One region of the Nostoc sp. UHCC 0870 genome, then DNA from elsewhere that is predicted to be linked to it. Evidence: predicted binding sites of a transcription regulator. Region 1 holds the regulator's gene; the other holds the start of a gene.

Region 1 (12,556 bases):
GGTAAAACCGTTGATAATAATGGTAATCCCGTTTCTGGACGCACCAAACCAGATTTCTTAAAGCAACAACTCCAACTGAAACCCGGACAAGTTTTTAAAGAAAATACTGTCCAGCAAGATGTCCAAAATTTGTATCGCACTGGCTTATTTCAAAGTATCAATGTCGCCTTTGAAGGCGATGCTAGCAACCTAGATGTGATTTACGAACTCAAGGAAATTGGGGCGCGGGGGATTAACTTGGGTGGTAGTTACAACGGCGATACAGGATTAATTGGAACTCTGAACTATCAAGACCAAAATATTGGCGGTAGAAATGATATTTTAAACGTCAATGTCGGCTTAAGTCGCCGGGATTTGCAATTTGATAGTAAATTTATTAGCCCCTATCGCGCTACGAATCCTGACCGTTTAGGCTACACCGTGAACATCTTCCGCAGTCGAGAACTTTCGGAAACCTTTGATGATGAGATTAAGTTAGCTAATGACGATAAAGTCCGTGAAGGTAAGATTGGTGCATCTATCAGCTTACAACGACCGATTGATGATTGGGATGCGTCTTTAGGGTTTAATTATACTCGTACCAGCATTCGCGATCGCCAAGGCAATATTAACTCTACTGATATTCAAGGAAACCCCCTCTCTGCTAGTGGTGCTGGCGTTGATGACTTAGCTACCGTCTCTTTCACCGCCACCAAAGACCAACGGGATAACCTGATTAATCCTACCAAGGGTTCTGTATTGAGTTTGAGTACAGAGCAATCTGTCCCCATCGGTCAAGGTAACATTTCCATGAATCGCCTCACAGCCAATTATAAACAGTATGTTCCAGTGCAGCTATTTAACAGCCAACAACCCCAAGTATTTGCCTTTAATGTGCAAGCTGGTACTGTCTTAGGTGACTTACCACCCTATGAAACCTTTAACTTAGGGGGTTCTAATTCCGTGCGTGGTTACGACGCAGGGGATGTAGGTAGTGGTCGCAGCTATGTACTAGCCTCTGCTGAATATCGCTTTTCCGTCTTACCAATCGTAGGGGGAGTATTGTTTGCTGACTTCGCCTCAGACTTAGGTTCTGGTGACACCGTTCTCGGAGACCCCGCAGGTGTACGCGGTAAACCCGGTTCTGGTTTTGGTTACGGTGCAGGAGTGCGAGTAGATTCCCCATTAGGTTTAATTCGCGCTGACTACGGCATTAGTGACCAAGGGGAAAGTAGAATACATTTAGGCATAGGTCAACGGTTTTAAAAGCAAGACGAGGCTTGAAAAAATAAATATATTTACTTCTTTTTCTGAGAGTGTGAATTTTGCTGTGATTGGCTATCTGCTCTGAGTTGTTGTCTGCCGTTGGTAATAACTCGTAACATATCTTTTAAGTCTTGCTCGATTCCTTCCAAGACATGATCAGCATATTCATCAGCACCACCTTCAATTTCTTGAGCTTGAGCGATCGCTATTTGTCGCATTTGTTCCAACTCTTCTTGACAAGCAAGCCGCTTCAATTCTATCTCATTGAGAGTATCCTTCATCATCGCCTCACACTCTTGCTGCACTTGTCGGCGCAGTTGTTCAGCTTGATGTTCCGCCTCCCTGATAATATCGCTCTCCGCTAGAATTTGCGCTCTTTTGGCTTGGGCAGCATCAACAAGTTGCTGTCCATATTCTTCTGCTTCTAGGAGAATTTCATCTTTTTGTTCTAGAATGGCGGCGGCTTCCTGAAACACTGACGGTAAGGAAACCCTGATGTAATCTAACTGTTCTAATAATTTTTCTTCATCTACTAGTGTCCGTCCCGTTAGGGGGATGCGGAAACTAGTAAGCATAATTTCTTCTAGACGATTAAGTTCTTCCTGAATATCTAAGCTTCCTGCTTGGGGAATTTCTCCGGGGGAGATTCCGTTGACGTACTCTGGGGGATAGCTTCCGTTGCGATTGGGTTCGCTATTGGATACTTGTGGTTGTAGCATTTGTATATATCTAGGGCAATGAGGGGAGGGACAAGATGATCGACTGAACCACCAAACCTTGCAATCTCTTTTACCACACTACTACTTAAAAAACTATACTCATTTGATGTTGCTAAAAAAACTGTCTCGATTTGGGTTGAAAGCGTTTTATTAGTATGTGCCATCTGTAGTTCTACTTCAAAGTCAGAAATAGCCCGTAGACCTCGTAATATAACTTGTGCTTTTCGTTGCTGGGCATAATTGACAGTTAAACCATCAAAACTATCTACTTTCACATTAGATAGATGTTTTGTCGCCAAACCAATCTGTTCTAGGCGTTGCGGTACGCTAAAAAGTGGTACTTTATTTGGGTTTCGCAATACAGCAACAATCACCTCATCAAACAACCGACTACCACGTTGAATAATATCGAGGTGTCCTAAAGTAATGGGGTCGAAGCTACCGGGATAAATAGCAATCACAATAAATCACGATATTTAATGTATCAAAGTTACTGAGGAGATTATATCGAAATTAGGTTACAGGTTACAGGTGACAGGTGATTAAGGACTGGGGACAAAGGATACAAGGGATACAAGGAAGTAAAAAGGTAGACAAAAAGAATCTTTTGCCCCAATACCCAAGACCCAATCCCCAGTTATTTAATTTTGAATTTTGAATTTTGAATTTTGAATTGATTTGTCCCCAATACCCAATCACTAATTACTATTTAGGAAATTTTACATGGTACTGGATCTTTCTATTTTGCCTTTGGCGTTTTTATTCACTTCCCCCGGCCCTATTCTGGTGGAAATCGGCCCAATTACTATTCGCTGGTATGGCTTATTAATCGCCTCTGCTGTCTTAATCGGTGTTAGTCTTTCCCAGTATTTAGCAAAACGCCGTCATGTTAATCCAGAGTTGCTGAGTGATTTGTCAATTTGGCTGGTAATTGCAGCCATTCCCGCAGCCCGAATTTATTATGTTTTATTTGAATGGTCAGAATATGCCCAAAATCCAGGCAGGATTATTGCGATTTGGCAAGGAGGTATTGCCATTCATGGGGCAATTATTGGCGGTACTTTGGCTGCACTGATGTTTGCCAAGCTTAAACGGGTTTCTTTTTGGCAATTAGCTGATTTAATCGCACCTTCGCTGATTTTAGGACAGGCGATCGGGCGTTGGGGTAATTTCTTCAATTCTGAAGCTTTTGGTCGTCCTACCAATTTACCTTGGAAATTGTACATTCCACCCGAAAGCCGCCCCCCAGTTTTAGCCAGTTATGAATATTTTCATCCCACTTTCCTCTACGAATCTGTGTGGAATTTAATGGTGTTTGCGCTGCTTATAACTTTATTCTTTCGCGGTTTATCGGGTAAGCCACGCTTGCGGGTAGGTACTTTATTTATGCTTTACCTGGTAGCTTACAGCCTAGGACGTTTTTGGATTGAGGGACTTCGCACTGATAGTTTGATGTTGGGGCCATTACGAATTGCACAAGTGGTCAGCCTCACTGGTATATCCTTGGGATTAGCTGGTTTAGCGTGGCTGTATCTCCGTAAACGCCCTTTACCTGACGTGGTTTCTCCCGTTAAGGAGGAGTAGGGAGGTTGAGCAGGGGACAGGGGACAGGGGACAGGGGACAGGGGACAGGTGACAGGTGACAGGGGACAGGTGACAGGGGACAGGTGACAGGGGACAGGTGACAGGGGACAGAGGGCAAGAAAGCAGGGGGAGAAAAACACAATTCCCAATTCCCAATTCCCAATTCCCAATTCCCAATCCCCAATCCCCAATCCCCAATTCCCAATCCCCAAAAATAAAAAATGCCCCAGAGTTTTGTTTTCTCCAGGGCTTAACCAGGGTGCATCTACCATTACTCTCTACTACTCCTATAGGGTTAATCCGGAAAGATACTGAGCAAATTCTCAAAAAATTTTTTGAGCTTGGATTGTCTACTGGGAATTACTTAGATTTTATGGAAATTCAAGTATGAAAGCTAATCAAAATATCTTAGAACCGAAAGTTTATATTGTGGGAGCAGGCCCTGGAGATCCAGATTTACTAACGCTGAAAGGTCAAAAACTGCTTGCTGTTGCGGATGTGATTTTATTCGCTGATTCCCTAATTCCTGAACAGCTCTTGCAATTTTGTCGGGAAGATGCGGAAATTATTCGCACTGCTAATAAAACTTTGGAAGAAATTTTACCTCTAATGATCGAACGGGTGCGATCGCAACAAAAATCTGTGGTACGCTTGCAATCAGGTGATCCTAGCCTCTACAGTGCTATACATGAGCAAATACAGCTTCTGGCTGAGGCAAATATTCCCTTTGAAGTCATCCCTGGTATTAGTGCTTTCCAAGCCGCAGCCGCTAAACTCAATGTAGAGTTGACTGTCCCAGGTTTAGTGCAAACGATTATCTTGACACGCATTAGCGGGCGTACAGAAGTCCCAGCCAGAGAAGAGTTAGCCTCTTTAGCAGCCCATAAAGCTAGTTTATGTTTATATCTGAGTGCGCGTCATGTAGAAAATGCCCAAGCTAAATTACTAGAACACTATCCAGCAGATACCCCCGTAGCTATTTGCTTCCGCATCGGCTGGCCAGATGAAAAAATTAGGGTTGTACCTCTGACCCAAATGGCAGACTGTACTCAGCAAGAAAATTTGATGCGGACAACGCTATATGTGATTAGTCCAGCATTATCGTCAACAAATGGGCGATCGCGGTTATATGATCCTAAGTATAGTCGTTTATTCCGTCAGGTTGGGAGATAGGTATAGGGACTATTGATTTCTTGCACCAGCAACTTAGGTTAATATTAAATTTTGAATTTTGAATTGATCATATGCCTTTAATTAAAGTCCAAACTTCTGCATCTGCACCGCAAAAAGCTGAAATTGAGGCTATGTTGAAAAGCCTGTCAGCTAAGTTAGCCAAGCATTTAGGTAAGCCGGAATCTTATGTCATGACTGCATTTGAAGCGGAAATGCCTATGACTTTTGCTGGTACTACAGAACCAGTTTGTTATATAGAGATTAAGAGTATTGGCACAATGGAGCTCAATCAAACTGAGGCGATGAGTCAAGATTTTTGCCAACAGATTAATCAAACTCTCGGAGTGTCGCAAAATCGCATTTACATTGAGTTTGCTGATGCTAAGGGTGCAATGTGGGGCTGGAACGGCTCAACGTTTGGTTAGGTCTGAATTGGCACTATTGATGATGAGGCGATCTCACCCAGTATCAATATATATTCACCAGACACCTCGCGCCGTGGAAGCCCCTAAATTCATGTATGGGGGTAAGGCGCACTTCGACAAGCTCAGTGACTACCAAATTGAGTTGAAAGTTGTACGATAGAGATTCAGCTTCAACTTGTGATTTTTTATGTCTGCTACGCCTCTTGTTTACCCAGTTAACTCAACCATCTCAGAAACAACAACTTTGCCGCCCTTACTCGGTGCTTCGGTGACGGAGTTAACTGCTTGGGTACAGCAGCAGGGACAACCTGCTTACAGAGGGAAGCAACTCCACGATTGGATATATCACAAAGGAGTGCGATCGCTAGCTGATATTTCTGCGTTTCCTAAGCAATGGCGAGCAGATGTTGCAGATATCCCCATCGGGCGTTCTCAGATTCATTACCGATCTGTTGCACCAGATAGCACAGTAAAGTACCTTCTGCAACTATCCGATGGGCAGATTGTGGAAACAGTGGGGATTCCGACAGATAAGCGTTTAACTGTTTGTGTATCTACTCAGGTGGGTTGTCCAATGGCGTGTGATTTCTGCGCTACTGGGAAAGGTGGCTACAAACGTAATTTGGGCAGACATGAAATTGTTGATCAAGTATTAACTGTGCAAGAAGATTTTCAGCAACGGGTGAGTCATGTGGTATTTATGGGCATGGGTGAACCGTTGTTAAATACAGAGAATGTTTTAGGGGCAATTAAATCTTTAAATCAAGATGTAGGGATTGGACAGCGATCGCTAACTTTATCTACTGTAGGAATCCGCGATCGCATCCGGGAGTTAGCCGAACATCATTTACAAGTTACCCTGGCGGTGAGTCTGCACGCCCCCAACCAAGCACTACGCGAACAACTTATCCCCAGTGCGCGTTCCTATCCCATCGAAGATTTAATGGCTGAATGTCGGGAATATGTAGAAATTACTGGCAGACGTGTAAGTTTTGAATATATCTTGCTGGCTGGTGTGAACGATTTACCAGAACACGCCTTACAACTAGCCAAGCGTCTGCGGGGATTTCAATGTCATGTCAACTTGATTCCTTACAATCCTATTCAGGAAGTTGAGTACAAACGCCCTAAGAGCGATCGCATTCAAGCTTTTGTCACAGTTCTGCAACAGCAAAAAATCGCTGTTAGCGTCCGCTATTCCCGTGGTTTAGAAGCTGATGCGGCCTGTGGACAACTAAGAACAAGTAAGTCGTAATTACGCAAAAATACTTGCGTTGCCAGTTTGTCGATCGTGGCGAAGTTTGGTAAATAAAAGATAGCTTAAATAGTTAGCTTTTGTCCCATACTTAACACCAAGCATTGTGAGTGCTAAACGTTTGCCAGAAACTACCGCCCATGTCAAAATCACCCGCCAATCCTGGCAACACGGCTTCCTAGAAGGTGAAGTGAGTGCAGGGGATTTTGAGTGGTATTTCCAATGGAATTTTCGCCTGGGGGAACTTTCCGTGAAGCCTTCCCAGGGTCGGGCTTTAATCAAAGAACCTCTGGGAAGGTTCTTGGAACAGCAAGATTATCAGCTAGAACCAGGCGGAGACTATGCGTTTACGATTCGCGCAAAATTATGAAGAGTGCTGAGTTCCAAGTTCTGTTAGCGGTAGCGCAGCGTTTAGTCGGTGCTGAGTTTAAAGACCGCCTACAACTGGGCGTGGCTTTATACCATAGTGCGAAATTACTGAGTAATCTTCTTGTTACTCAGCACTCAGCACTCAGCACTCAGCACTCAGCACTCAGCACTCAGCACTCAGCACTCAGCACTCAGCAGATTAACTGTTAACTGATTCAGTTAGGCGGCTTAAATATCTTTCGATTAAGAGAATAGCCACAATGTCATCTATAGGCCGTGGTGGCTGGCGCATTCCCTGTGGAAGTAGCTTTGTCAGTCCTTTGGGCGGATACATCTGCCAATAGCGATCGCGTGCTTCTAAGGTACTATAACGCTCGTCTACTAACACAATATTTAATGGTTCGGCTAATTCTTGTTGCAATTGCTGTTTCCAACGTTTGGCTGTAGTTTGATTACCCATCACCAACAAGGAAACGGGAAACCTTTGACGTAGGTTATTAATGGTAGCGATCGCCTCATCTGAAAGCACTACTTGGTGATAATACAATTGTCGGTCTAATCCCATCAAGGCTACACCACATTTATCTTTACCGGGATCGAAACCTAAAATGACTGGTTGTGTTGGGGAAAATTCACTAAAAGCCATAATAAATTTTTATTAAGTGCTTAAAACCACTTTGCCGTTTTGAATTGCTACTAGTCTTACTCTCAAAGGGCCAGCCGTGTAAGTGTCTTCTGCTGCTACTGCTTTAATGTCTACAGGTTGCTGGAACTGTCTCAACAAGGCCACAAAGCGAATAAACGTACCATCAATTTGTACACCTTCGACAATACCCGCATTTCTAGCACGAAATTGGGATGCTGAAATTAATAAATCCAATCTTTGCCTTAACTGATATGAGGTCATAGTTTTAGAATCGGCGGTAGTTGTCGCCAGTACCTCACCTTCAGAAAAGACTAAGACGTTTCTAGCTGTATCAGCGAAAAATTCTATCTGTTTTTCCCCCCTCACATAATTGCCAGCCGAGAAAATTCTCACTACGTATTCTCGACCGTCACTAATTTGTTTTATCAGCTGCTCAACCCTGTCTGGAGTCACACGCAGTAGTTGTGTATTAGCAGCAGTTCCAGGTTCAGCTAATTCGATGCTAGCATTACGATTGGCTTCTTGCAGTAGTTGTACAATTACTTGCTGGGCAGTAGTTGACTGATTAACACGCACTACAGCCGCCGCAATAACTTGACCTCGAACTAAGGCTAATTTACCTAAGCGTAAGTCCCGATATGACTGGTAATATTTTTCCAGTCTTGCTACTTCCTGTTCTAGATAGTCCTGTTGTTTTTCCAATTCTTTGAGAAGAGATTCCCGTTTGGCTATGACCTTTTCTCTCTCGATAATCTCTAGATTGCGATTTTGGATGAGTTTATCTAGTTGAGAAATTTTTTGATCGCGCTGTTCTATGGCTTGTTGACGGTTACTCAGTTCTTGATCGCGCTGTTCTATCGCAGTTTGGCGTTTAGCTATTTCGCGATCGCGTTCGGCAATTGCTTTTTGAGCTTCAACATACAGCCGTCTACGTTCTGCTTCCAGCTTGGTGACAGCTATTTGTAGTGCTTTCCTTTGATTGTAAACACTTTGGAGTTCAGCTATGGCTTTTTGATACTGATTCTGGGTGCGCTGAAGTTTAGTTTGGGTTTGAGCTAAATCTTGCTGCGCTGTAAATTTTTCTTTTTTGGTGGTTTCTAATTCTTGATTGGCTTGGTTGCGTTCAGCCTCTACCTGACTTTTTTGCTCTTCAGCCACTTTGAGCTGTTCTCGTTTTTGTCTGAGGTCTTTTTGAATATCTTCTAACTCAAATACCCCTTTCCGCAAGCCTTCATCAGCCAAAAACAGGATAGCTAGGGTAGTGGCTGCTGTCAATACACCACTAAAAATAGTTACCACTACAGCCGTGTTTTTGGGGCGAAGCTTAAAGAGAGAGAGGCGTGCTTTGCCAACTCTTGTGCCGATGCGATCGCCAGCAGTGGCAATTACGCCTCCCAAAATTAAAATTGCTGCGATGAGGATGTAGCCGGTGGTCATCTTCAGCTACCGAAATGTTTCCAGATACAGCCTACTACTTTCAGTCATTGTCTGTGGAGTTTGGGGGGGTTGGTAATAGCTGAAATTACTCAAGATTTTAGATTTAATGCCAACTATTGAGTGTTATCTAAAGAAATATAACACGCTCCACCTCCCCTGACTCCAATGGATTTTATGTGAACTGTCTGCTGAGAGTCACAGGTTTATGCACGGTAATCTTCTTTTTGTGGATCGAAATCATCTTTTTCTCACGCAGATCCCCTAATAATCTGGTGACTGTCACGCGAGTCGAACCAATTGCTTCTGCGATCGCTTGATGAGATAACTTCAAATCAATTGTGATCCCATCTGCACAAGGAACGCCAAAATCACGGCAGAGAATCAGCAGAAAACTGATTAACCTAGAACCCATATCTCGGTGCGCTAAGGTTTCAATCATCATCTCTGTTTGTAAAATCCGCGAAGATAAACCCCGCAGCATCAACATTGATAATTCTGGATTCTCCTTGAGTGCTTGCTCAACTTGTTCAATTGGTGCAGACAGCAATTCTACCGGGGTAAATGCCACCGCATGGTAAAACCGATCAGATTTATTGCCTGTCAATAAAGACAGGACTCCAAAAACGCTATTTTCCCGCAATAGTGCAACTGTAATTTCTTCTCCTGCCTCGTACACCCTGGAAAGTTTTACTGCGCCTTTCAAAAGAAAATAAACTCGTTCGGCAGGATCGCCTGGAAAAAAGATCGTTTTATTTCGTTCAAACGTTTCGACAACTGGTGGAAAAGCTCCAGTTGCCATCTGGCGAAAAACATTTGCTAGGGCCTTATCTTGTGTCACGATCATCTCCCTTCCCCTACCCAATGCCGGAATAACAAAAAAGTGAAAACTAATTACCTAAGAATACACCTGAAAAATCAATAAAGCACCGTTAACCTTGCTGTACTTTACTATACTTAAACCCATAACTTCATAGTTATTTGTTTATAATGATACCTAATTTCTGCTATTTTTAGCTAGCAGTTCTTGATAGATACTTCTGCTTGCTATAACCATCAGGTTTTTTCTCTAAAAACTTAAGTAATCTTGAGAATTTCTTAAGGAATAATATGTATTTTAAATCAAAAAAACACATTTACTAATTATTATTTTTGCCAATCATGTATAAAACAAATACAAACGTGCCTCAGATTCTAGTATGCTCATGAAGGCAGGAGGCAGGAGGCAGGAGGCAAGAGGTAAAAGGTAAAAAAAATAAGACCTAATCCGCCGTTCCTCATCCCCAGTCACCAGTCACCAGTCCCCAGTCCCTAGCCTCTATTTTCATAAATCGCTTACATCAAGGGTTTCTATGCTGAATCTGAATGGAAAAAAACGCTCTGGTAACAGGTATTGCCAATAACCGCTCGATTGCTTGGGGGATTGCCCAACAACTACACGCCGCAGGAGCGAATCTCGGCATTACCTATCTACCAGATGAAAGGGGCAAAATGGAAAAGAAAGTTGCTGAACTAGTAGAACCTCTCAACCCCAGTTTATTTGTTCCCTGTAATGTTCAAAACGATGAACAGATTCAATCTACCTTTGAGACAATCCGTGATAAGTGGGGCAGACTAGATATTCTGATTCATTGTTTGGCCTTTGCTAACAAAGATGATTTAACTGGAGATTTTAGCCAAACTTCTCGTTCTGGCTTTGCTACAGCTTTAGATATTAGTACCTATTCACTCGTGCAGTTAAGTGGTGCAGCCAAACCTTTAATGACAGAGGGAGGAAGTATCATTACCCTGACATATTTGGGTGGTGTGAGGGCAATTCCCAACTACAATGTTATGGGTGTAGCTAAGGCAGGATTAGAAGCTAGTGTGCGTTATTTAGCATCTGAACTCGGCCCTCAAAACATTCGCGTTAATGCCATCTCTGCCGGGCCTATCCGCACCTTAGCATCTAGTGCCGTTGGTGGCATCTTAGATATGATTCATCATGTCGAAGCAGTCGCTCCTTTACGTCGTACCGTTACTCAGACAGAAGTAGGTAACACGGCTGCTTTCTTAGCTAGCGATTTAGCAAGCGGGATTACAGGACAAGTCCTGTACGTGGATTCAGGATATGAAATCATGGGAATGTGAACCTATACTCAGGTCAGTGTGAGCCTTCTTGCTGTTTCACGTAATACGATTTAGAAATGGGGCAATTCAATGAGTGGATTTTGGATTTTAGATTTTGGATTGGGTTTCAATCTAAAATCCCCAGTCCCCAGTCCCCAGTCCCCAATCCCCAATCCCCAATCCCCAATCCCCAATCCCCAACCTCTATGCAAATCAGCGATTATCCCCAAGTTAATTTCTCCTCAGCCTCTCGCATTGCCTCAGTACATCGCACTACTGGTGAAACTGATGTGCAAGTTACCATTAACCTAGATGGCAGTGGCATTTGCAAAGCTGCCACAGGGATTCCGTTTTTGGATCATATGTTGCATCAGATTTCCTCCCACGGCTTGATTGATTTGGATGTCAAAGCCACAGGCGACTGGGAAATTGACGACCACCACACTAACGAAGATGTGGGTATTACCCTAGGCCAAGCTTTCCATCAGGCATTAGGCGACAGAAAAGGTATTGTCCGCTTTGGTAATTTTTTAGCCCCTTTAGATGAAGCTTTAGTACAGGTTGCGCTGGACTTTTCTGGTCGCCCTCACCTCAGCTATGGTTTAACAATTCCTACCGAACGAGTGGGGACTTATGACACGCAATTAGTACGGGAATTTTTTGTGGCGTTAGTCAACCATAGTCAAATGACGTTACACATTCGCCAGTTAGACGGGATAAATTCCCATCACATCATAGAAGCCACGTTTAAAGCATTCGCTAGGGCTGCACGCATGGCAGTAGAAGTCGATCTTCGTCGCGCTGGGACTATTCCTAGTTCTAAGGGAGTGCTTTGATTCAGAAAAGGGGAGGGTTATCAAGCAACAAGCTTCCCTTCTCAGGAATATTGATTGTGAATTTTGCTCAAGCGATCGCTGCGCTGATTTTTGGTTATTGGGTGGGGTGCAACAGTGCAGCTAGCTTGCGAGGTGTTAGCTTTGCTTGCGTGTAACCACCAAAGTAAAAAATCAAATGTTAAATTTTTTGACTTTGTAGACAAATACCTCTACCGGACACGCAGCGACATTAAATTTCATCCAAACTCCACTCAGAATTTGAGAAATTATTTGATATTTTCATCATAATTGGCGATATTATGCCCTAAAATCGCATTAATTAGCAGTGCTATTTAGCTAGATAAAGCTTCAACATTCAGCAAAAATTAGGGCAATAAAAATGGAAAGTTTTGGTATTCCTGGAGCTGCATTAACGCCTGTTTTATCTGCGATCGCCAAAGAAATTATAAAAAAAGCTCAAAGCAGATGGAATCCAACAGAATTAGAAAAGTCACTCAAAGCAGCGATAAAAGCGGCTCAAGACGAAGAAAAGAAGAGATTACAAAAAGGACTTTTTTCTTATTGTGATGACAAGAAAACTGCTGACTTCCTTGCTAAAGTATTTAAATGTTCAACCGTTAAGCAAGAATTAGAGAAACCGCTAACAGATAAATTTCCCGATATACCGAATCTGATTGCAGCATTTACACAGATCGCACAAGACCTAAAAATTAGTCTGAATGAAGTTGGTCTGAAACCTTGGTTATGGACATTTAGTAATA
Region 2 (12,556 bases), 2.8 Mb from region 1:
ATCAAAATTCAAAAACTTCCAGACATCTTCTGCGATTACTATCGCCGCTTATTATCGAATTTTAATTCCAGAACTTTTACCCCCAAAAATTGACAAAGCTATTTACATTGATAGCGACGTAATTGTCAGAACTAGTTTGCAAGAACTATGGAATATCGATATTCGTGATAACTACCTTTTGGCAATACCAGATATGGGTGCGCCCTATGTCTCATCTCCTAGAGGACTGATTAATTATCAAGAATTGGGTATTTCCCCAGAATGCCAATACTTCAATTCTGGTGTGCTTGTCATGAACCTTAAAAAATGGCGACAAGAGGCCACAAGTCAAAAAATATTTACGTATTTAGATAAATATAAAAAGTATATACGTTGGCATGACCAAGATGCTATGAATGCAATTTTAGCAGGACAATGGGAAGCCATTGATTCCAGGTGGAATCAGATGCCATACCTATTTAGATATCAATCTTGGCAAGATAGCCCATATAGTGAAGAAGAATATAATAACCTAGTTAATCATCCTTTTATTATTCATTTTTCTTCCCATGAAAAACCTTGGCATGATAACTGTAATCATCCAGAAAAACATTTATTTTTTGAATATTTAGATAGTAAAATCTGGTCAAGTTGGGGTGTTGAACAATTAGCTAAAAAACAAAGACAACAGAATTTAGCAGTGTTCAGCAAAACGTACATTTCACTAAAACAAAAAATTAAATTTTTGCTCCGAGGAGTGATCAAATCCTAGCTTTAGTACGCAAAAAAGCCACCCTATAGGGTGGCAAAATTTACACGTTTGGATATAATTGCAAACAGGTATTAATTAAGCGTCGTAATAAAGATAGAACTCATAAGGATGAGGACGCAATTGTAACTGCTTAACTTCGTTAGCTAGCTTGTAATCAATCCAGTTTTGGATAAAGTCTTCAGTGAATACGCCTGATTCTGTTAAGAAAGCGTGATCATTTTCCAGTGCTTCCAATGCCAATTCTAAAGAACCGGGTGTGGAAGGAACTTTCGCCAGTTCTTCTGGAGAGAGTTCATAGATATTTTTATCTAAAGGTTCACCGGGATGAATTTTGTTCTTGATACCATCTATACCAGCGCACAGCATGGCTGCAAATGCCAAGTAAGGGTTAGAGGTAGCGTCTGGACAACGGAACTCTAAACGCTTGGCTTTGGGGTTAGTACCAGAGAGAGGAATACGCACAGAAGCAGAACGGTTACCTTGGGAGTAAGCCAAGTTTACAGGTGCTTCATAACCAGGTACTAGACGCTTGTAGGAGTTGGTGGAAGGGTTGGTGATGGCCAACAATGCTGGTGCGTGTTTGAGAATACCACCAATGTAGTACAGTGCCATGTCACTCAAACCAGCATACTTGTCGCCAGCAAACAGAGGTTTACCATCTCTCCAGATAGACTGGTGGGTGTGCATACCAGAACCGTTATCGCCAAACACAGGTTTGGGCATGAAGGTAACGGTTCTGCCGTATTTGTTAGCTACGTTTTTGATCACGTATTTGTAGATCATCAACCAGTCAGCCGCTTCGATTAATTTACCAAAGCGGAAACCCAATTCACACTGACCGCCGGTGGCTACTTCGTGGTGATGCTTTTCAATAGGCACACCTAGTTTTGCCATCGTCAACAGCATTTCTGTCCGCATATCTTGGAAAGTATCTGTTGGCGCAACTGGGAAGTAACCTTCTTTGAAGCGGGTTTTGTAACCGAGGTTGGGGCTTTCTTTTCTACCGAAATTCCAACGGCCTTCTATTGAATCTACGTGGTAGTATCCTTCGTTGGCAGTTTGGTCATAGCGGACATCATCAAAGATGAAGAATTCAGCTTCAGGGCCAAAGAAAGCGGTATCACCAAGACCACTAGAAACTAAGTAGTCTACTGCTTTTTGAGCAATAACCCGTGGGCAACGGTTATACCATTCGCCAGTACGGGGTTCTTTAATGCTACAAATAACACTTAATGTTGGCTCTGCCATGAATGGGTCGATCCAAGCGGTGTTAGGATCTAGCACCATTGTCATGTCTGATTCTTCGATGCCTTTCCAACCCCGAATGCTGGAACCGTCGAAGGGTACACCATCAGTGAATGAAGTTTCGTCAATCTGGTCTTGGAACATGGTCAAATGCTGCCAAGTGCCGAGGGTATCGACGAATTTCAAATCAATCATCTGGATGTTTTCGTCTTGAATCATTTTCAAGACTTCTTGTGGGGTTGTCATTCGTTACTCCTTCTCTGCCAATTTCTTAACGTCAAACCAGAATCTGCCAAAGCATCCTAACCCTACTGAGCGGAACAAAGTTGTGACACACCTGAAATATCGTAGATTCTCAACATTAGAGAGTTTTGTAGTAGTTGTTACAGATCATCTGGATTACAGGTAATATTAACCTTTCTTTCGACATCTGCACAAAAGAGGGAAAGTTCATCTCAGAGGGGTCAACTTTGACATAGAATCCTTAAATAATAGATAGATGGTTTTTGTGCCAAATCTATATTTAAATAGCACAAAAATTTACTGGTGCGTAAGTGCGGCCAAATAAATATCAAACCACGATAGCAACGATTGGGAGAAGAAGGAATGCGTGACGCAGTAACAACCTTAATTAAGAATTATGACGTAACTGGTCGTTATTTTGACCGGAACGCGATCGACAGCTTGAAATCCTATTTTGAGAGTGGTACAGCTCGCGTCCAAGCTGCGGCTGCAATTAACTCGAACGCGGCGGCATTGGTGAAGCAGGCTGGTGCTAAGTTGTTTGAAGAACTACCAGAGTTAATTCGTCCTGGTGGTAATGCTTATACAACTCGTCGTTATGCAGCTTGTTTGCGCGATATGGACTACTACCTGCGCTACGCTACATACGCGCTGGTTGCTGGTAATACCAATGTTTTAGATGAGCGTGTGCTGCAAGGTCTACGGGAAACTTACAATTCTCTGAGTGTGCCTATTGCTCCTACAGTTCGTGGTGTGCAAATTCTTAAGGATTTGGTGAAAGAACAAGTAGCTGCTGCTGGTGTTACAAGCACTGCTTTTGTGGATGAGCCATTTGATCACATCACTCGTGAGTTAAGCGAACAGGACGTGTAGGGAAGGGACTGGGGACTGGAATTTTTAGTCAGGACTCAGGACTCAGGACTTTGAGTGAATTTTTGTGAAGCGATCGCCTGACAAGCTATGTTCAGACGCGATCGCTTTTTTTACATAAATTTACGATGATGGGAGATGAGGCGATCGCTAGCAGTCTTCCAGATCCCCGACTTCTTAAAGAAGTCGGGGATCTAATCCGCGCGATGTTCACATTTACTTGAAATCTATAAATACTATGTTTATTATTGATGACATTATTAGTGAATTAGTTGCTCAGGGTGTTCAGCGTGTTCAAGATAAAGTTATTCGTAACGAAACAGTATTAAGAATACTCAAACAGTTTGGTTTACAACCGGATGTACCCCAAAATGATTTTGAATGTATTTATCGTTATACCTTAATTCAATATGGGTTAGGAAAGCCCAAGGTTATTTTAGAGTTATTTAGACAACGAGAAATTCAAAATAATTTTGAACAGGCATTTAGTCAGAATAAAAATTTCAATTTTCAAAAATTAGATAATTATATTGACAGTTATGCTATTGGTGATGAAATTAAACAGCAAAACATTGACCCTCATAGGGAAGTAGCAGAATTTGCCCGTTTATTTCTGGAAGTTGCTAAACAAGCCAGAACACCTACGGAAATTTTACAAGACCATAAAATAGAGAAATTACAACGTACTTTAAATCAAGTTAGTGAACAGGTTAAATATCTCAATTTACCAGCAATTCAACAGCAAATTAACCAATTAGCACAAAGTTATCAGCAATTATTACCACCGTCGCCAGTAGCGAGAGAAACGGAATTAGCTAAAAATTTACGTGATTGGTTTAATGCACTAGGTTATAAATTTGAACCGACTGAAGTTTTAGAAACTGAATATTTTGAATGGATTATTAATATCCCTAAACGCCGGGGTTACGACCGAATTTTTATTCGGGGAGTGGAGGGAGAAGCAAGTATTCATGATGTGAATGCTGTTAAACAAGGGATAGAAAAATATAAAACTGATGAAGGTTGGGTAGTTGCACCGCGTCGAGTTAGTAAGTTAGCTAGACAGGAAGTTGCACAAGCCAATGATTCAGGAGTTTATTGTTATACGTTAGATGAATTAATCGAAGCTGACGCTGATTTTAGTAGCTATTTTGAATGGTTAGAAAACCAGGTGACAGAAAAGGGAATAGATAAATATTATGTGCCACTAGCTTGTATTAAGGAAGAAGTTGATTTAGTCACTAAGCGGCGCATTGGGATTAGTCACTATGGTAAAGAAGACGGTTGGATTGACCGCTATGTTAATAATTGGTTAGCTGATACAGTTAAGGAACATTTATCAATTTTAGGGGAATTTGGTACAGGTAAAACTTGGTTTGCTTTTCATTATGCTTGGGAGGCTTTACAAAAATATCGTCAGGCTAAACAAGATGGTTCACCTTTACCGCGTATTCCTTTAGTGATTCCTTTGCGAGATTATGCGAAAGCTGTAACAATTGAATCTCTATTTTCTGAGTTCTTTTTTCGGAAGCATCAGATTGGTTTAGCAAATTATTCTGCTTTTGAACAGCTAAACCGGATGGGGAAATTATTATTAATTTTTGATGGCTTTGACGAAATGGCTGCACGGGTAGATCGTCAAGCCATGATTAATAATTTTTGGGAGCTTGCTAGGGTGGTTGTTCCTGGCGCAAAAGCGATTTTAACTTGTCGCACGGAACACTTCCCGGAAGCTTTGGAAGGACGCAATTTATTAAATGCTAAGTTAAAAGCTTCTACTGCAAATTTAACCGGAGAACCGCCGCAATTTGAGGTTTTAGAATTAGAAAAGTTGGATGATGAGCAAATTAGACAAGTTATTAGTTTTAAAGCTAAACCGGAAACTTTTGACTATATTACTCACAATCAACAATTATTAGATTTGGCGCGTCGTCCGGTGATGATTGATTTAATTATTGAAGCTTTACCAGAGATTGAAGCTGGAAAACCTGTAGATATTTCCCGTGTTTATCTATATGCAGTGCGTCACAAAATGGAACGGGATATTAAATCTGTACGCACTTTTACTACAATGGCACAGAAGTTATATTTTCTGTGTGAATTATCTTGGGAAATGCTGTCTACTGAGAGGATGACTCTCAATTATAAGGAGTTTCCTGACCGGATTCGGCGTTGTTTTAACAAGGAAGTACAGGAACAAAAGGATTTAGACCATTGGCATTATGACATGATGGGTCAAACTATGTTAATTCGTAATGCTGATGGTGATTATTATCCTGCCCATCGGTCTTTATTAGAGTTTTTTGTTGCTTATAAGTTTGCTAGAGAATTGGGTATTTTAGCAGATGATTTCCGAGAAGTTGCTGATGGGATGCCTTATGACCAAGGTATTAGTGATGGGGATTTAACTCAAACCTTTGGTAAAAATCTGTTAGCAAAAGCAGTGTTGGATTTAATGTGGCCGATGTTGCAAAAATCAGCTAATGGACGTTTGGTAGAGGTAGTTAAAACCACTAAAGCTAAAACTGAAATAGAAGCTGGTTACTGTGGTAGTAATGCAGCGCAGTTACTTATCAAAGGTAATCGTTTTGCTTTAGAAAAACAGGATTTGAATCAGACTGTGCTTCCAGGTGTAGATTTTAGTCGAGTGAGTCTGCACAGTGTGGATTTGACTGGAGCAAATTTACATGAGTCTGTGTTTGCTAGGGTATTGACTGAGGTTTTGACAGTGGCTTTTAGTCCTGATGGGGAAGTGCTGGCGACAGGAGAGGCAGATGGTAGGGTGAGGCTGTGGAATGCTAACACTGGGAAGGAGTTGTTAACCTTAACAGGTCATAGCAGTTTGGTTAACTCAGTCGCCTGGAGTGGGGATGGTCTGACTCTGGCTAGTGGTAGTCGTGATAAAACGGTGAAACTGTGGGATGTGCAGACTGGGGAGTGTCGCCTGACTCTGGCTGGTCATAGCAGTTCGGTTAACTCAGTCGCCTGGAGTGGGGATGGTCTGACTCTGGCTAGTGGTAGTGATGATAAAACGGTGAAACTGTGGGATGTGCAGACTGGGGAGTGTCGCCTGACTCTGGCTGGTCATAGCAGTTGGGTTTACTCAGTCGCCTGGAGTGGGGATGGTGGGACTCTGGCTAGTGGTAGTCATGATGAGACGGTGAAACTGTGGGATATGCAGACTGGGGAGTGTCGCCTGACTCTGGCTGGTCATAGCAGTTGGGTTTACTCAGTCGCCTGGAGTGGGGATGGTGGGACTCTGGCTAGTGGTAGTCATGATGAGACGGTGAAACTGTGGGATATGCAGACTGGGGAGTGTCGCCTGACTCTGGCTGGTCATAGCAGTTCGGTTTACTCAGTCGCCTGGAGTGGGGATGGTGGGACTCTGGCTAGTGGTAGTCGTGATGAGACGGTGAAACTGTGGGATGTGCAGACTGGGGAGTGTCGCCTGACTCTGGCTGGTCATAGCAGTTTGGTTAACTCAGTCGCCTGGAGTGGGGATGGTGGGACTCTGGCTAGTGGTAGTCGTGATGAGACGGTGAAACTGTGGGATGTGCAGACTGGGGAGTGTCGCCTGACTCTGGCTGGTCATAGCAGTTCGGTTAACTCAGTCGCCTGGAGTGGGGATGGTGGGACTCTGGCTAGTGGTAGTGATGATAATACTGTGAAACTGTGGGATATGCAGACTGGGGAGTGTCGCCTGACTCTGGCTGGTCATAGCAGTTCGGTTTACTCAGTCGCCTGGAGTGGGGATGGGGGGACTCTGGCTAGTGGTAGTGATGATAATACTGTGAAACTGTGGGATGTGCAGACTGGGGAGTGTCGCCTGACTCTGGCTGGTCATAGCAGTTCGGTTATCTCAGTCGCCTGGAGTGGGGATGGGGGGACTCTGGCTAGTGGTAGTGATGATAATACGGTGAAACTGTGGGATGTGCAGACTGGGGAGTGTCGCCTGACTCTGGCTGGTCATAGCAGTTCGGTTATCTCAGTCGCCTGGAGTGGGGATGGGGGGACTCTGGCTAGTGGTAGTGGTGATAAAACGGTGAAACTGTGGGATGTGCAGACTGGGGAGTGTCGCCTGACTCTGGCTGGTCATAGCAATTGGGTTAGGTCAGTCGCCTGGAGTGGGGATGGTGGGACTCTGGCTAGTGGTAGTCATGATGAGACGGTGAAACTGTGGGATGTGCAGACTGGGGAGTGTAGCCTGACTCTGGCTGGTCATAGTGATTGGGTTAGGTCAGTCGCCTGGAGTGGGGATGGGGGGACTCTGGCTAGTGGTAGTGATGATAGTACGGTGAAACTGTGGGATGTGCAGACTGGGGAGTGTCGCCTGACTCTGGCTGGTCATAGCCGTTGGGTTTCCTCAGTCGCCTGGAGTGGGGATGGTGGGACTCTAGCTAGTGGTAGTCATGATAATACGGTGAAACTGTGGGATGTGCAGACTGGGGAGTGTTGCCTGACTCTGGCTGGTCATAGCAGTTGGGTTTCCTCAGTCGCCTGGAGTGGGGATGGTGGGACTCTGGCTAGTGGTGGTGATGATAATACGGTGAAACTGTGGGATGTGCAGACTGGGGAGTGTATTGCTACTTTCAGCCATCAGTTATATGCAGGGTTGAAGATTAAGGGCGTGAAGGGGTTAACCCAGGCGGAGATATTAAGTTTGAAGGCGTTGGGGGCTGGGGAGGATTAGAGGGATGAATTTATCGGGCTACGCCCCGCTACGCTAACACGCAGAGACGCAGAGGCGCAGAGAGTAGGGGAGTGATAAGGCTGATTAGCAAAAATTCTTGATGTGAGGTTGATGCTGTTGCTGAAATTAAGATTAAAGAGCGATCGCCATTTTTCTCGTTCTAGTAATTAACTTAATCAGCAATATCCGAAACATTAAAACTGTACTAAATATATCATTCTTAATACAGAAATTGTATTAGCCGATTTCTGTTGTCAATTGGTCATTAACCAAAACAGATAGCATAATTTTTTTAGCAATATAATTTAACATTAACTACTAGAAAAAATTATCTTATCCGTAATAGAGATTTTACTGACTTAATCTACATGATTTTAATTTGTCTATGTAGTCTATTGAGTAATAACCCTATAAAAATATCTACAGTATTCTTGATACCAGTAAATTTCTTAGTTATTTTTAATTACTAAAAATAACTAAGAATTACAAATTTAAAAATATAAATAAAAACCGATTTTTACGGGCTATCAAAATTTAATTTCTTGCTCAAAAAGCCATTGCTTTTCTAGGAATTTATTAGACAATAAAAAGTAGAAAAGATTCATTAAAATATCAACCAGGGATTCGCCATCTGCATTAATTCCTCTGCTCCTTCCAACCGTGGTGTTTTATCCACGGTTGTTCCTTACATAATTGCCAAAGGAGACTATATTAGATGGCTAGAAATAAACAGAAATCATCTAGGTTGAATTGTAATCATTCTACCCAAACTAGGTGTCCTATATGTTGTGTTATCCCGCCGCATATGCTGGAAAATGTGGCGGTGAATGGTACAGAACAGCAGCGCAATTGGGCTTTCAACACATTAAATCTTTCGGCACAGTTGCGTGGACGTAGAGACATCATTGGAAATATTTCTTTTGCACCTTCTCCTGGGGAAAAAAGCCGCACAGTATATGATGCTAAAAATCTTCAGCAACTACCAGGAACTATAGTACGCAGTGAAGGTGATCCCCCTAGCAATGATGAAGCAGTAGACGAAGCCTATGATGCGGCTGGTGCGACTTATGATTTGTTTTATGAACTATTTGAGCGCAATTCCATTGATAATAAGGGGCTGCGTTTAGATTCAACAGTGCATTATGGTGTGAAATACGAAAACGCCTTTTGGAATGGCGACCAAATGGTTTACGGTGATGGTGATGGAGAATTATTTGACCGTTTTACTAAGTGTATTGATGTGATTGCACATGAGTTAACGCATGGTGTAACTCAGTATGAAGCAGCGTTGATATATTATGGCGAACCAGGGGCTTTAAATGAATCCTTCTCTGATGTGTTTGGTGCTTTGGTGAAACAGAGGGTAAAAAATCAGACAGTTGAAGAAGCTGACTGGATTATTGGAGAGGGTTTACTGATGCCAACTGTCAAAGGTATGGGTATTCGCTCTATGAAAGAGCCAGGCACAGCATATGATGATCCTGTATTGGGTAAAGACCCCCAACCTGGCCATGTTAAAGACCAATATACTGGCTGGGCTGATAATGGTGGGGTGCATATCAACTCAGGTATTCCCAACCGTGCTTTCTATCTAGCTGCGATGGAAATAGGCGGTTACGCTTGGGAGAAGGCAGGTAAAATTTGGTATATTGCTTTGTGCGATCGCCTGCGTTCTAAAGCTGATTTTAAAAAAGCTGCTGATGTTACTGTGCAAATAGCTAGCGAACTCTACGGGGATGGGAGTAGAGAACATCAAGCAGTACAGAATGCTTGGCAACAGGTGGGAGTTTTAAGTTAATTCGTAATGGGCTGCGCCCCGCTACGCTAACGTAATTCGTAATTCGTAATTGAAATATGAATTATGAATTTTTTAGGAATTGGTCTTTATAAGGCGCGATGTATTGCGTTTCTAGTTTTGCTAGAGTGGGTTTGAGTATTTATCGTACATTCAAGGGTTTAAGACCCCTACGTCTACACGTAGTATCAGTTGAGTTGGGGTTTAAATCCCCGACTCCAACTGTCTTTAATTTTGAATTTTGAATTTTGAATTTTGAATTGTTAACCCTCTCAACCATGCAGGTATCTTTAGAACGGACGGGTGGCTTTACTGGGATTAGTAAAAAAATTAGCGTTGACACTAATACTCTCCCACTCCAGGTAGCTAAGGAACTGTCAGAACTGCTAGAAGCGGCAGATTTTTTTCAGCTACCTGAGCAAATTATTTCTGATAATTCTCAGTGCGATCGCTTTCAATATAGGTTAACGGTAGAAGATCATGGTCAACAGCATTCAGTGATTACCAGTGAAGCTGCACTAACTAACGCTTTAAAAACTCTAATTGAATACCTCACTCAAGTCACACAATCTAGTTAAAATACTTTCTTTCTTTTGGCTTTTCACTTTATAACCGTTCCCAAGCAGTACCTCTGTAGCCATAGTCAAAAATTTCTGGATGTAAAATTTCTGCCATAATTTCTAGAGAATCTACTAGTCTAGGCCCTGGACGGTTAAAGTAGGCATTGCCATCAGTAATGTAGACTCTACCGCTTTTAGTAGCGTGAAGTTTTTGCCAATCAGGATTTTGGGTGATTAATTGAGCTTCTTGACGGGTGCGATGTAAGTCAAAACCGCAAGGCATAAAAACTATGATATCTGGATTGGTGACTAACAGTGTTTCCCATCGCAAATGGGGAGAAGGTTGACCCGTGACACAAAATAGTGATTGTCCCCCGGCCAAGTTGACTATTTCAGGAATCCAATTGGCGGCGACCATGAGAGGGTCTGTCCACTCGATACAGGCGACAGTTGGTAATTCTGCTAAAGACAGTCCTTGGATTCTTTGTTGACAAATTGTAACGCGAGCCTCTAAGTTTTCTAACACTTGAACTGAATCTACACCAAAGATATGCGCTACTCGTTCAATGTCATTCCAAACATCCTCCAGTAGATTAGGTTGTAAGGAGATGATTTGAGGTGTACTTTGGGTAAGTTCGGAAACTGCTTTTTCTACTTCGTTTAAGCTGACTGCACAAACCTGACACTGATCTTGGGTCAAGATATGGGTAGGCTGTAATTTTTCTAGAATATCTGTCTTGACGTGATAGATACTGAGGGCAGATTGTAGTAGATCATTGATCTGATTATGGATGTTACTGCTGGGAATATTGCTATCTAAACGAGCTTGGGTACAAATAGGACGATCTGTGATTTCTGGGGGATAGTCACATTCATGCGATCGCCCTACAATCGCATCTGTTAAACCCAAGACTGCTAAAATTTCTGTACCACTAGGTATTAGCGAAATAATTCTGATACTAGAATCTTCCATTATTGCACCATCTCTGTAAAAGCTGCGTTGGCCTTAGAGATTGTTTGAAAAGCCCTCTTTTCAGTGGCAAAATCTTCTAAATCCCACTTTTAAGGGGGACTTTGATACCAATTTTCTCCCTTGAAAGGGGTGTGTCTAAAATTACAGCTAACTACTTTTCAAACAACCTCTTACTTCAATTGTTGCAAAATTTAGCTGTTGAAGTATCTTTCTAGAGGGCGACCCTTAACCGCTTACGGTGCTAATCTTCCCTTACCTAAACGAGACTTTTCATACCATTGTGCGATCGCCGGAGTCCATTCTTCAAAATGAGGCCACATAAGTTCGCATAATTTTTGAATTTCTAGTTGAGCATCTTTCTTATTTCTCAAGTCACAAAAATGCAAGAATGACCGAAGGTTAAAGCTCACTACAAAATGTTGCCGATAATCAAAGGGGACTTTCCCTCTGGCGTGTTCTTCAGACATCCCGCCTTCAAAATCAACTTTATATCGTTTAGCTGCTTCCCAACACCACTCTAAATCTCTGGCTCGTTGTTCAGGAGAATAGTAGTATTTTTTGCCTTGCCTATCTGTGTAATAACCAACAGGACGTAGGTAAAAAACGTCTTCTATGTCTTTCTTTCCTTCGACTACATCAATAAATTGTTTACCCGTATACCTAAAAGATTGCACATCAAATGATACTGAAACCCTATGAGTACGAGCTTGCTGCATGACGCTGTGGGGAAAATAGCCACAGTTGAAAACAATCTGGGGATGCTCTAGCGGCCCATAGTGTCCTCTCTCCCCGGCTAAGAGTCGCTTCACAATAGTTTCGCCACACTGCGACTCCGAGGGCCAGGAATCGCGCTCGTCAAACACGAACCCATCAGTATAGTCTTGGTGCATGGCGGCATAAATCACCTGCTGGGGGTTTGGTGTTTTGGCAATAACTTCTACTCGGAATCGATCCATTGGCTTTTGGAAAATTGATTTGTATGTGTTCTGGAAGGGTGGTTGACAACCCGATTCACGATCATATCCCTTTCGGCAGATGAAAAGGCTTTACAAATATTCATATATTTGTTACAGTTTGTTACATGAGAAGCAACAAGGGAAAATAAAATGCGTACAAACAATGCCATTATTGACGACCAAGGTCTGATGAACAACTTCGCGATTGAGCCAAAGGTTTATGTAGATGAGCAAGGCGATCGCACTGGTTTTACTCCCTATGCAGAATTACTCAACGGTCGTTTAGCCATGATTGGTTTTATCTCCCTGATTGCTTTAGAAGTATTTACAGGACATGGTATTTTTGGTCTTTTCGCTAATCTGTAAAAGCAAGATAATATTTAAAGTTTTGTAAAAATCAGCTTAACAAAATTTTTAGAGACGGGAAATTTCCCGTCTCTAAATGTATGAGGCGATTTCGTGTTATTTTGACA

The links. Region 1 encodes NtcA, which controls nitrogen genes in cyanobacteria. Its sites were predicted from a motif close to TNTGTANNNNNNNNTACANA; they were not measured.
Region 2: the regulator NtcA is predicted to act here: its motif matches at 2,367-2,386, upstream of glnA (type I glutamate--ammonia ligase).

Annotation. Positions count from the first base shown of each region.
Region 1 covers NZ_CP091913.1:3,526,611-3,539,166, forward strand. The annotation lists gene L6494_RS14865 (BamA/OMP85 family outer membrane protein) at 1-1,245, shown strand, start outside; gene L6494_RS14870 (DivIVA domain-containing protein) at 1,278-1,964, opposite strand; gene coaD (pantetheine-phosphate adenylyltransferase) at 1,856-2,425, opposite strand; gene lgt (prolipoprotein diacylglyceryl transferase) at 2,688-3,548, shown strand; gene cobM (precorrin-4 C(11)-methyltransferase) at 3,936-4,721, shown strand; gene L6494_RS14890 (phenylpyruvate tautomerase MIF-related protein) at 4,793-5,146, shown strand; gene rlmN (23S rRNA (adenine(2503)-C(2))-methyltransferase RlmN) at 5,334-6,401, shown strand; gene L6494_RS14900 (DUF3146 family protein) at 6,508-6,771, shown strand; gene L6494_RS14905 (hypothetical protein) at 6,768-6,980, shown strand; gene L6494_RS14910 (pre-16S rRNA-processing nuclease YqgF) at 6,970-7,416, opposite strand; gene L6494_RS14915 (DUF3084 domain-containing protein) at 7,429-8,853, opposite strand; gene ntcA (global nitrogen regulator NtcA) at 9,026-9,697, opposite strand; partial or broken gene fabI (enoyl-ACP reductase FabI) at 10,203-10,980, shown strand; gene hisB (imidazoleglycerol-phosphate dehydratase HisB) at 11,166-11,795, shown strand; gene L6494_RS14935 (NACHT domain-containing protein) at 12,175-12,556, shown strand, end outside.
Region 2 covers NZ_CP091913.1:6,293,268-6,305,823, forward strand. The annotation lists gene L6494_RS26660 (glycosyltransferase family 8 protein) at 1-751, shown strand, start outside; gene glnA (type I glutamate--ammonia ligase) at 827-2,242, opposite strand; gene apcB (allophycocyanin subunit beta) at 2,603-3,112, shown strand; gene L6494_RS26675 (pentapeptide repeat-containing protein) at 3,348-7,799, shown strand; gene L6494_RS26680 (M4 family metallopeptidase) at 8,515-9,597, shown strand; gene L6494_RS26685 (protealysin inhibitor emfourin) at 9,843-10,172, shown strand; gene L6494_RS26690 (cobalamin-binding protein) at 10,201-11,127, opposite strand; gene thyX (FAD-dependent thymidylate synthase) at 11,361-12,083, opposite strand; gene L6494_RS26700 (chlorophyll a/b-binding protein) at 12,234-12,449, shown strand.